DNA from 3 places in the Arthrobacter sp. TJ-240 genome. Region 1 is predicted to be linked to each of the others. Evidence: riboswitches for the same ligand, from Rfam matches in the RefSeq annotation. Region 1 holds a riboswitch; each other region holds the start of a gene.
The links. Region 1 has a riboswitch for S-adenosylmethionine ahead of sfnG (dimethylsulfone monooxygenase SfnG). Riboswitches for the same ligand answer to the same signal wherever they lie in the genome.
Positions count from the first base shown of each region.

Region 1 (3,267 bases):
GGTCGTTGCCCGTGTCCGTGGTGGGCGTATGGCCCAGTCCGCGAGCCGGAGGATTGCACCAGACCTGCGGATCCGGGTAGGTCGCCGTCGGCACCCACGGCCCGCGGCCGTTGCGGCTGGTATCGACCACGAAGTGCGCCAGGTCCTCCGACGTCGGCGCGTTGCGGGCACCCGCCACGTTCTGGGCGTACCAGGCATCCGTCAGGCCCCACGTCGAGAAGCCGGAGGGTGAGGCCGGGTAGAACTGGCTGGCGCAGGAGCCGTAGGCGCCCGGGTCGATCTCGGTGGCGTAGTAGATGCACTGGGACACCCAGGAGCCGTACTTCAGCTGCCGCTCGGTGAGCTCGTAGTTGGAGACGTTGAGGAAGAACCCGTCCGCCTTCTGCACGCCGGCCTTCATGAGGCGGCTGGCGATCTCCCCCGTGCCGAGCCAGGCGCTGTGCGTGCCGTCGAGATAGACCTTCGTGTTCGGCAGCGCCTTGAGCCGGTCCACCGCGTAGTCGAGCATCTCGAAGCGTTCCGCGGCCGCGGTCGCGGCGTCGGCCTCCGCCGGCTGGCACCACTCGAGGTTGCCGTCGAGCCCGCGGTACCAGGGGATGATCCCGAGCCCGTCCGGCTCGAGCACCACCATCGCGGCCCGATCCTCGATACCTGCCGCGAGGGCGTCGATCCAGGTTTTGTAGCCGGCGACGTCGGTCGCCCCGCCGGCCGAGTACTGCGCGCAGTCGCGGAACGGCAGGTTGTAGGCGGCGAGCACGGGCATCTGCTTCTTGCCGGCGGCGCGATGCGTGGTGGCGCGGACCTCCCGCGTCACCGTGGTGGGGTCGCCGTCCGTGACCCACACGGCCTGCGGCGTGGAGACCATCGCACTGAGGCTGTCCGCCGTCCGGCGGTCACCCGAGGACCGCAGCCCGGCGATCTGGCGCTGTGCCTCGTGGTCGGTCTTCGGGACGTAGAACTCGGTGGCGGAGGACTCCGCTCCTGATCCTCCCGCGGGCCCGTGGGCCGACGCCGGCAGCGCGGCGAAGGCGGTGGACGCGAGGACCCCTGCGAGTGCAAGGGTCATGGCGCACGTTCTGGAGATGTTGAGCATCGTTGCTCCTCATGTCGAGGGCGAGCTCTTCGGGGGACACATTGTTTGGTTCCGCGAGTGCACGGTGTCACACTCGTTCTGACCATCCCGAGCGGCTGAGAGATCTGGCTCACTGACGCCGCAGCAACCCTGGCCTCCGCGATCCGTGGCGACAGTAGGGTGCTACTGCCAGACCGATGGAGGACATGATGAGCGTCGCCGACCTTTCCACCCCGCTGAAATTCGCCTACTGGGTGCCGAACGTCAGCGGCGGCCTCGTGGTCTCGACCATCGAGCAGCGCACCGGCTGGGACTTCGAGTACAACCGGAAGCTCGCCCGGATCGCGGAGGACGCCGGTTTCGAGTACGCCCTGTCGCAGACCCGTTACGCCGCGTCCTACGGCGCGGACAAGCAGCACGAGGCGACGTCGTTCTCCCTCGCGCTCCTCGCCGCGACCGAGAAGCTGAAGGTCATCGCCGCGGTGCACCCCGGCATGTGGCACCCGGGCGTGCTCGCGAAGTTCATCATCACCGCGGACCACATCTCGAACGGCCGTGCCGCCGTCAACATCGTCTCCGGCTGGCTCAAGGACGAGTTCGTGAACTTCGGCCTCGACTGGCTCGAGCACGACGAACGGTACGTCCGCACGGAGGAGTTCATCCGCGTGCTGCGCGGTCTGTGGACCGAGGAGGGGTACAGCCAGTCGGGGAAGTACTACGACATCACCGACTTCACGCTCAGCCCTGCGCCCGTCGACGTGCCCGGGCGTCCGCACCCCGAGATCTTCTTCGGAGGCAATTCGACGGCGGCGCAGGCCACCGCGGGCCGGGTGGCGGACTGGTACTTCTCGAACGGCAAGGACCTCGAGGGATTCAGGGAGAACATCGCAGGCGTGCGGGCCTCCGCTGCCCAGGCGGGCCGGCACCCCCGGTACGGGCTCAACGGGTTCGTCATCGCCCGAGACTCCGAGAAGGAGGCCCGGGACACGCTGCGCGAGATCGTCGCGAAGGCGCACCGCCCCGCCGTCGAGGGCTTCCGCGACGCCGTCCAGGAGGCCGGAGCGGCCACGAAGGACGGCAGGGGCATGTGGGCCGACTCCTCGTTCGAGGATCTCGTCCAGTACAACGACGGCTTCAGGACCCGGCTCATCGGCACGCCCGAGCAGATCGCCGAGCGCATCGTCGAGTACAAGAAGATCGGCGTGAATCTCCTCCTGACCTGCTACCTGCACTTCCAGGAGGAAGTCGCTGCCTTCGGCACGGACATCCTGCCGATCGTGCGGCAGCTCGAGGCGGACGCCGCGCGCTCCGCCGGAGTCGATTTCGATCCGGACGCCACCCTCGCAACCCACGAATCCACCAAGGCAGGTATCTGATGGCAGAACGTTCCTTCGGTTTCCGCACGCGTGCCCTGCACGCCGGCGGTACCCCCGACGCCACGCACGGCGCGCGCGCCGTGCCGATCTACCAGACGACGTCGTTCGTGTTCAAGGACACCAACGACGCCGCCAACCTCTTCGCGCTGCAGAAGTACGGCAACATCTACTCGCGCATCGGCAATCCCACCGTCGCGGCCTTCGAGGAGCGCATCGCGTCCCTCGAGGGCGGTATCGGCGCGGTGGCGACGGCGTCGGGCATGAGCGCGGAGTTCATCACCTTCGCGGCGCTGTGCCAGGCGGGCGACCACATCGTCGCCGCGTCGCAGCTGTACGGCGGGACGGTCACGCAGCTCGACGTCACCCTGAGGCGCTTCGGTATCGAGACCACCTTCGTGCCCGGCACCGATCCGGCCGACTACGCCGCCGCCATCCGCGAGAACACCAAGGCCGTGTACGCCGAGGTCATCGCGAACCCCTCAGGCGAGATCGCGGACCTCGCCGGGCTGGCCAAGGTCGCGCACGACGCCGGGATCCCGTTCATCGTCGACTCGACGCTGAGCACGCCCTACCTCGTGCGGCCCATCGAGCACGGCGCCGACATCGTCATCCATTCCGCCACCAAGTTCATCGGCGGGCACGGCACCACCCTCGGCGGCGTGATGGTGGAGAGCGGACGGTTCGACTGGGGCAACGGCAAGTTCCCCATGATGACCGAGCCGGTGCCCTCCTACGGCAACATCCAGTGGTGGGCGAACTTCGGCGAGTACGGGTTCCTGACCAAGCTCCGCACCGAGCAGCTGCGCGACATCGGGCCGT
Region 1 covers NZ_JBZCNG010000001.1:223,814-227,080, forward strand. Annotated here, with positions in the region: gene AC4D2C_RS01035 (glycoside hydrolase family 6 protein) at 1-1,066, opposite strand, end outside; SAM riboswitch class I at 1,173-1,276, shown strand; gene sfnG (dimethylsulfone monooxygenase SfnG) at 1,282-2,448, shown strand; gene AC4D2C_RS01045 (O-acetylhomoserine aminocarboxypropyltransferase/cysteine synthase family protein) at 2,448-3,267, shown strand, end outside.

Region 2 (3,267 bases), on a different contig from region 1:
GCGCTTCCAGCTCCTGCTCGGATCGGTAGGTGATGTGCGCGATGCGCCGGGCGAGGCCGAGGCCCGCCTCCGGATGCGGGCCGTCGTAGTAGTCCCCGCCACGGTACGCCGGGTCGAGGCGGATGGCCTGCAGCTGTGCCTGGGCGAACGCTATCTGTTCGGCCGAGCTGGCGGCTGTGCAGGCGACAACGGCGCACCGCTCCACGCGCTGCGGATACATCAGTGCCCACTCGAGGGCGCGCGCCCCGCCCATGGACCCGCCGATCACGGAGTGCCAGCGGTCGACGCCGAGCCGGTCCGCGAGCAGGGCCTCCGCCCGCACGGCGTCGCGGATGGTGACGAACGGGAACCGCGATCCCCAGGGTGTGCCGTCGGGTGCGAGGCTTGCCGGGCCCGTCGACCCGTAGCAGCCTCCCAGCATGTTGACGGACACCACGAAGTAGCGGTCGGTGTCCACCGTGCGGCCAGGCCCCACGAGGGCGTCCCACCAGCCCTCCTCCTCCGAGGCGCCGCGCGCCACGTGGGAGCTGCCCGTCAGGGCGTGCTGCACGAGCACGGCGTTGGAGCCGTCCGGGTCGAGCCGCCCCCAGGTCTCGTAGGCGAGCTGGACATCGGGCAGCTCGCCCCCGGTCTCCAGGGCCAGCGGCCCGATCGGCAGGACGCGCAGGAGTCCGTCTCCCGGTGCGCCGCCGATCCCGGGGTGCGACGGCGCAGCAGGGTAGGCAGCAGGGTGGGTGGTCACGAAGGGTTAGGCTCCTTTGGCGGCGCGGAAGCCCGCGTCGAGGTCGGCGAGGATGTCGTCGATGTTCTCCAGGCCCACGGCGAGCCGCACCAGGCCCGGACGCACGCCGGCCGCGAGCTGCGCCTCCGCCCCGAGCTGGCTGTGCGTGGTCGACGCCGGGTGGATGACGAGCGAGCGGACGTCACCCACATTCGCGACGTGGGAGTGCAGCTCGAGGCCGTCCACGAAGCGCTTGCCCGCCTCCAGCCCGCCGGCGATGTCGAAGCTGACGATCGCCCCCGTGCCGTTGCGCCCGTACTTCTTCCCGCGCTCGTACCAGGGACTGGAGCTGAGCCCCGCGTAGGCGACGCCCTCGACGTCGTCGTGCCCCTCGAGCCACTCGGCGACCGCCTGCGCATTCTGCACGTGGCGCTCCAGGCGCAGGCTGAGGGTCTCCAGCCCCTGGGCGATGAGGAAGGCGTTGAAGGGCGAGACGGCGGACCCGAGGTCGCGCAGCAGCTGCACCCGCGCCTTCAGGATGTACGCGAGGTTGGCGCCGAGCGCGCCGCCCACCCCGAGATCGCGTGCGTAGACGAGCCCGTTATAGCTCTCGTCCGGCGTGTTGAAGCCCGGGAACCTCTCCGGGTACTGCGCGAAGTCGAAGTTCCCCGAGTCCACGATCACGCCGGCGATCGCGGTACCGTGCCCGCCCAGGTACTTCGTGGCGGAGTGCACCACGATGTCGGCGCCCCACTCGATCGGCCGGATCAGGTACGGCGTGGACAGCGTGTTGTCCACGATCAGGGGCAGCCCGTGCTCGTGGGCGACGGCGCTGATGCCCTCCAGGTCGAGGACGTCCTGCCGCGGATTGGAGACCACCTCGCCGAAGAACAGCTTGGTGTTCGGGCGGATGGCGGCCCGCCATTGCCCGAGGTCGTCCGGGTCCTCCACGAAGGTGGTCTCGATGCCGAACTTCTTCAGGGTGTGCTTGAAGAGGTTGTAGGTGCCGCCGTAGAGGCTGGGACTGGCCACGATGTGGTCCCCGGCCTCGGCGACGTTGAGCACGGCGAAGGTCTCCGCGGCTTGCCCGGAGGCGAGCAGCAGCGCGCCGACCCCGCCCTCGAGGCTCGCGATCCTGGTCTCGACGGCCTCCTGGGTGGGATTCCCGATACGCGTGTAGATCGGGGCGAGCTCCGCCAGCGCGAACCTGTTCGCGGCGCTCTCCGCGCTCGGGAAGACGAACGACGTCGTCTGGTAGATGGGCAGCGCACGCGCCCCCGTGGCTGGATCCGGCACCTGGCCGGCGTGGATCTGGCGTGTCTCAAAGGACCAATCGTTGGACATGGTGCTCCCTGTCGAAGGGGCTCCTCCTCGTCCGCTGCTCCTGCCGACGGGTCACCACCGAAGGAAGCATCGACTCCGCAGGAGCCCGCGCTTGCGCGACGCCGGTCTGGCGCCGCACCTGGTCCTCACCCGGGGCACCCCACCGCGGTTGGAGGGTTGCCGGCCAGCAAGCCGGGGCTTCGTGCTGGCACTCATGACCTGCATCCATGGAAACCCATCTGGGCGGATCCGGCAACACGTGTGACATTGCGTGAAGGAGGGCGCACCGTGCGCCCGGTGCAGGGGCAGGATCAGGAGTAAGGGCAGCCTAAGTCGAGACGCACATCACTTAGTGCCACACTGTCGGCATGCGCCTGGACCACGTCTCTTACGCCTGTGAACCCGATGGACTTGCCGCGACTGCCGATCGCATCTCGGCCCGGCTCGGCATGGAGCCGGTGAAGGGCGGGGTGCATCCCCGCTTCGGCACCCGGAACATGATCTTCCCGCTGGCCAACGGTCAGTACCTCGAGGTCGTCGAGGTCCTCAACCACCCCGCGTCGGACAAGGCGCCGTTCGGACAGGCCGTCCGCGCCCGGTCCGAGGCCGGCGGCGGCTGGATGGGCTGGTGCGTGGCCGTGGACGACCTGGGCCCCTTCGAGGAGCGCCTCGGCCGCAGCGCGGTCCCCGGCAACCGCAAGTTCCCCGACGGCCAGGAGCTCACTTGGCAGCAGATCGGCATCAAGGGGCTCATCGCTGATCCCCAGGTCCCCTACCTGCTGCGGTGGGACGACGGGACCGAGCCCCTGCATCCCTCGAAGGCCCGACCTGCCTCGGTGAAACTGGACTGCCTGACCATCGCCGGGTCCTCCGAGCGCGTCACGGAATGGCTCGGCACGGACGTCGAGGCGACGCTCGACGGCGTGCAGGTCCAGTGGATCGCGCCCAGGGGCACGCCGGGCATCATGTCCGTGACATTCGAGACCGCCGACGGCCGCATCGAGATCTGACGCATCGTATTACCAGGAAGTCGTATCACCAGGAAGGGACCGGACGATCCGTCCGGTCCCTTCCTCGTCCGCCCGTTCGCGCTGTGCGCGTGGATCAGGCGTGCGTGTAGGTGAGGCAGTCCGCGGCCTCGGCGCCCGGACCCACCTTCACCGCGGCGGCGGTGCACAGCAGGTCGTGGTTGAACGAGCACTCCGAACGCTGGCAGGCCCCGA
Region 2 covers NZ_JBZCNG010000008.1:148,117-151,383, forward strand. Annotated here, with positions in the region: gene metX (homoserine O-acetyltransferase MetX) at 1-694, opposite strand, end outside; gene AC4D2C_RS17365 (bifunctional o-acetylhomoserine/o-acetylserine sulfhydrylase) at 749-2,065, opposite strand; SAM riboswitch class IV at 2,148-2,264, opposite strand; gene AC4D2C_RS17370 (VOC family protein) at 2,413-3,054, shown strand; gene AC4D2C_RS17375 (DUF1540 domain-containing protein) at 3,149-3,267, opposite strand, start outside.
Region 2: it holds a riboswitch for S-adenosylmethionine, as region 1 does, so the genes downstream of both, AC4D2C_RS17365 (bifunctional o-acetylhomoserine/o-acetylserine sulfhydrylase) here and sfnG (dimethylsulfone monooxygenase SfnG) in region 1, are expected to answer to the same signal.

Region 3 (3,267 bases), 560 kb from region 1:
GGGTCGAAGTACACCTGCGTGATGGCGAAGTCGGCGCCGGAGCGTTGCTTCGAGATCAATACCTCGACATCGTGCAGGAATGACGGCGACTCGGGGTGCGTGGTCGGATAGGCCGCCACCCCCACCGCGAGACGGCCACCGGCGAGTGAAGCACCGTGCCTGGTCTCGACCTCCCGGATCAGTGCCACCAGGTCCCGGGCGAAGGGCAGCTCGCCGCAGAACACCCCCGGCTCCGTCGGCAGGTCCCCGCGCAGGGCCAGTATGCCCCTGACTCCCAGCCCGACGAACTGCCGCACCAGCAGGTCCAGGCTCTCCCGTGTCTCCCCCACGCAGCAGAGATGGGCTACCGGGCGGAGCCGGGTGCTGGTGATCAGGTGGTCGATGAGCTCGACCGATGCCCGTCGTCGTGCCGGTGTGCCGCTGTAGGTCACCGAGACGTAGTCGGGACGGGTGGCTCCGAGTTCGTCGATCGTCCGCAGGACGGTGTCGCCGGCCTCCGGGGTGGCCGGCGGGTACAGCTCGTAGGAGAGCGACGGCGGTACCGCTCCGTGTCCTGAAAATACCATTCGAGCTCCTCGGTAGGGCCGAGGGAGCGCACCAGCAGGATGCCGCGAACCAGTGGTACCGGGCGCGGGCACGCCGAGTCCTCACGTGGGTTCACTGATGTGTCTCCATCGGTTCTGGCATTAGCACCGTTTCCGCTGTCCCCGAGGGGACAGCCAAATGGTTGCTGCGGCGTCAACAAGCCAGATCTCTCGGCCGCTCTTGATGGTTGGTGGGATCACTCTAAGCAGCGCGCCGCGCCGGGCGGCAAACCTGGCGCAACATGGCGCTGCGTGACGTCATGCGACACAGCCTCTGTCACAAAGGTCCGTCGCGACGTCATGGAACGACGCCGTGGGGTTCCGGGGACCGCTCTGCCGCTGTCCAGGGATTGATGGCCGGAACCGCCAGCCTCCGGTACGGTTCGATGTTCCCCGATACGACAGCGAGGCCCTTGTGGAGGGCTGTCGCCGCGATCAGGGAATCGGCGAGGGCCACGTCGGCAAGACCGGCGAGCGGCCCCCACGCCACGGCGACGTCGACGTCGACGGACAGGATGTTGGTGCCGAACCGTTCCGTGAATTCGTGCAGCCAGGCTTCGAGGTCCGGGAAGTGCTCGTTCCGGCGGCCCAGCGAGTGCAGCTCGCCGATGGTCAGCGCGGAGACGAAGATGCGGAAGTGACGGCGCCGATGGAGGAACCCGGTGACGGCGGGATGGGGGCTCGGACCACGCAACTCCGCGATGACGTCGGTGTCCAGAAGGAGGCCGCTCGGCGATGCCATGCCTCAGTTACCCGTCGGCCGTCGGCCCGCTCTCCTGGCGGACTCCCCTTCTGATCGCGGCGTCAGGAGGAAGGCGACGAACGCCTCGCGCGGAGCCGTGAGCACTTCGTAGTCCTGGATGCTCAACGCGATCATCGGGATCTGTGCGGGGAACGCTTTGGCTGGGGGTGGTGTCATGGGCGGACGGCGCAGGGCCGCGTCCTTTCGCGAGCTCTTGCCCGCACCAGATACCCACCGAAGGGGCGAATGCGGGCCGCTTCGTCATCCGAACCACCCTATGAGCGCGGGGTTGGTATGCGGCCTAGTCGGAGCTTGACGGCCGCAGTTCTTGAAGCTGTTGGAAGTATAGACATAACACGCCTGAAAATCCTCAGCCCAGAGCCAGGGCGGTATCGGACGCCAGCCCGACTGGTGCGAACCGGGACCACCCTGCCGCGCTTCGGTTTACAGGGTGGCCCCGGAACACTGGTGTGGCAGTGAGGCCACAGATCTTCAGCTCGTGGTGCTGAACTCGTCGCCGGCTTTGACGGCCAGGACGGGCCGGTCGACCTGCAGCAGGATGCGCTGTGCATGGCTGCCGAGGATGAACTTGCCGACCTGGCTTCTCTTCCGCAGCCCGATGACGATGAGGGACGCGTCCACTTCCTGAGCGAGGCCGATGAACTCCTCGGTGAGGTCATCAGCGTGTCCCGGCTGCCGCACGACGGCGTCGACTCCAAGGTCCCGCGCCCGCTTCACGAGGTCGGCCACCTGCTCCTCCGGGACGAGGGACGCGTCGACTGGCGCACCTTTCCGCGGTGAGTTCAGGATGACCACATTGGTGTTGCGCAGTTGTGCCTCCTTGAGGCCGGCGTCAAGGGCCGCTTCCCCTTCGGGGGTCGGGACATATCCGATGAGGATGCTCATACCGTTTCCTTCTTGTTGGTGGTGGACGCCTGCCTCGCCGAGCGGTTCTTCAGCGCCTTCTGGATGACGGGAAGAAGGATGACGACGATGAACACGAAGAGAAGCACGGCTGTGATGGGGCGCCCGGCGAATTGTGTGGCGTCACCGCCGAAGAGCAGCAGGGACCTGCGCAGGCTCTCCTCGAGGAGGGCTCCGAGGACGAAGGCGAGCACGAGGGGACCGGGTTCGAAGCCGAACTTCTTCATCAGGTATCCGACGATGCCGAAGAAGATGACCAGCCAGATGTCGAAGATGCTGTTGTTGATGGTGTAGACACCGATCAGGGTGATGAGCACCGTCACCGGGGCGAGAATCGCAGGACGTACACGGAGGATCCGCACGAAGATGCCGACCAGGGGGATGCTCATGATCAGCAGCAGGATATTGCCGATGTACATGGAGTTCACGACGCCCCAGAACAGTTCCGGATCGTTCTGTACGAGCTGCGGTCCGGGTGTGACGCCCTGAATGAGGAGGGCGCCGAAGATGATGGCCATGGTCGCGTTCGCCGGGATGCCGAGCGTCAGCAGCGGGATGAACGACGAGGTCGCTGCCGCGTTGTTCGCGGTCTCGGGGCCGGCGACGCCTTCGATCGCTCCCCTGCCGAAGCGGGAGGGGTCTTTCGCGCGCTTCTTCTCCATGGCGTAGGCGGCCAGTGAGGAGAGGGTCGCGCCGCCTCCGGGGAGGATACCGAGGAAGAAGCCGAGGACGGATCCGCGGCCGATGGCGCCGGAGGACTGCTTGAGGTCCTTGCGCGAGGGCCAGACGTTGGCGACCTTGGCCGGCGCCTGGACCTTGTTGTGGCGTTCCTCGAGGTTGTAGAGGATCTCGCCGAGGCCGAAGATACCCATGGCGATGGGCACGAAGTCGAGCCCGTCGGCGAGGGAGAGACTGCCGAGCGTGAATCGGGACTCACCGGTGAAACCGTCCCGTCCGACGGTGGCGAGCAGGAGTCCGATGGCTGCTGCGATCAGGGATTTGAGGCGGCCGCCGTTA
Region 3 covers NZ_JBZCNG010000001.1:781,835-785,101, reverse strand. Annotated here, with positions in the region: gene AC4D2C_RS03845 (methylenetetrahydrofolate reductase) at 1-566, opposite strand, end outside; SAM riboswitch class I at 669-775, opposite strand; gene AC4D2C_RS03840 (PIN domain-containing protein) at 883-1,326, opposite strand; SAM riboswitch class IV at 1,532-1,660, opposite strand; gene AC4D2C_RS03835 (universal stress protein) at 1,819-2,232, opposite strand; gene AC4D2C_RS03830 (tripartite tricarboxylate transporter permease) at 2,229-3,267, opposite strand, start outside.
Region 3: it holds a riboswitch for S-adenosylmethionine, as region 1 does, so the genes downstream of both, AC4D2C_RS03840 (PIN domain-containing protein) here and sfnG (dimethylsulfone monooxygenase SfnG) in region 1, are expected to answer to the same signal.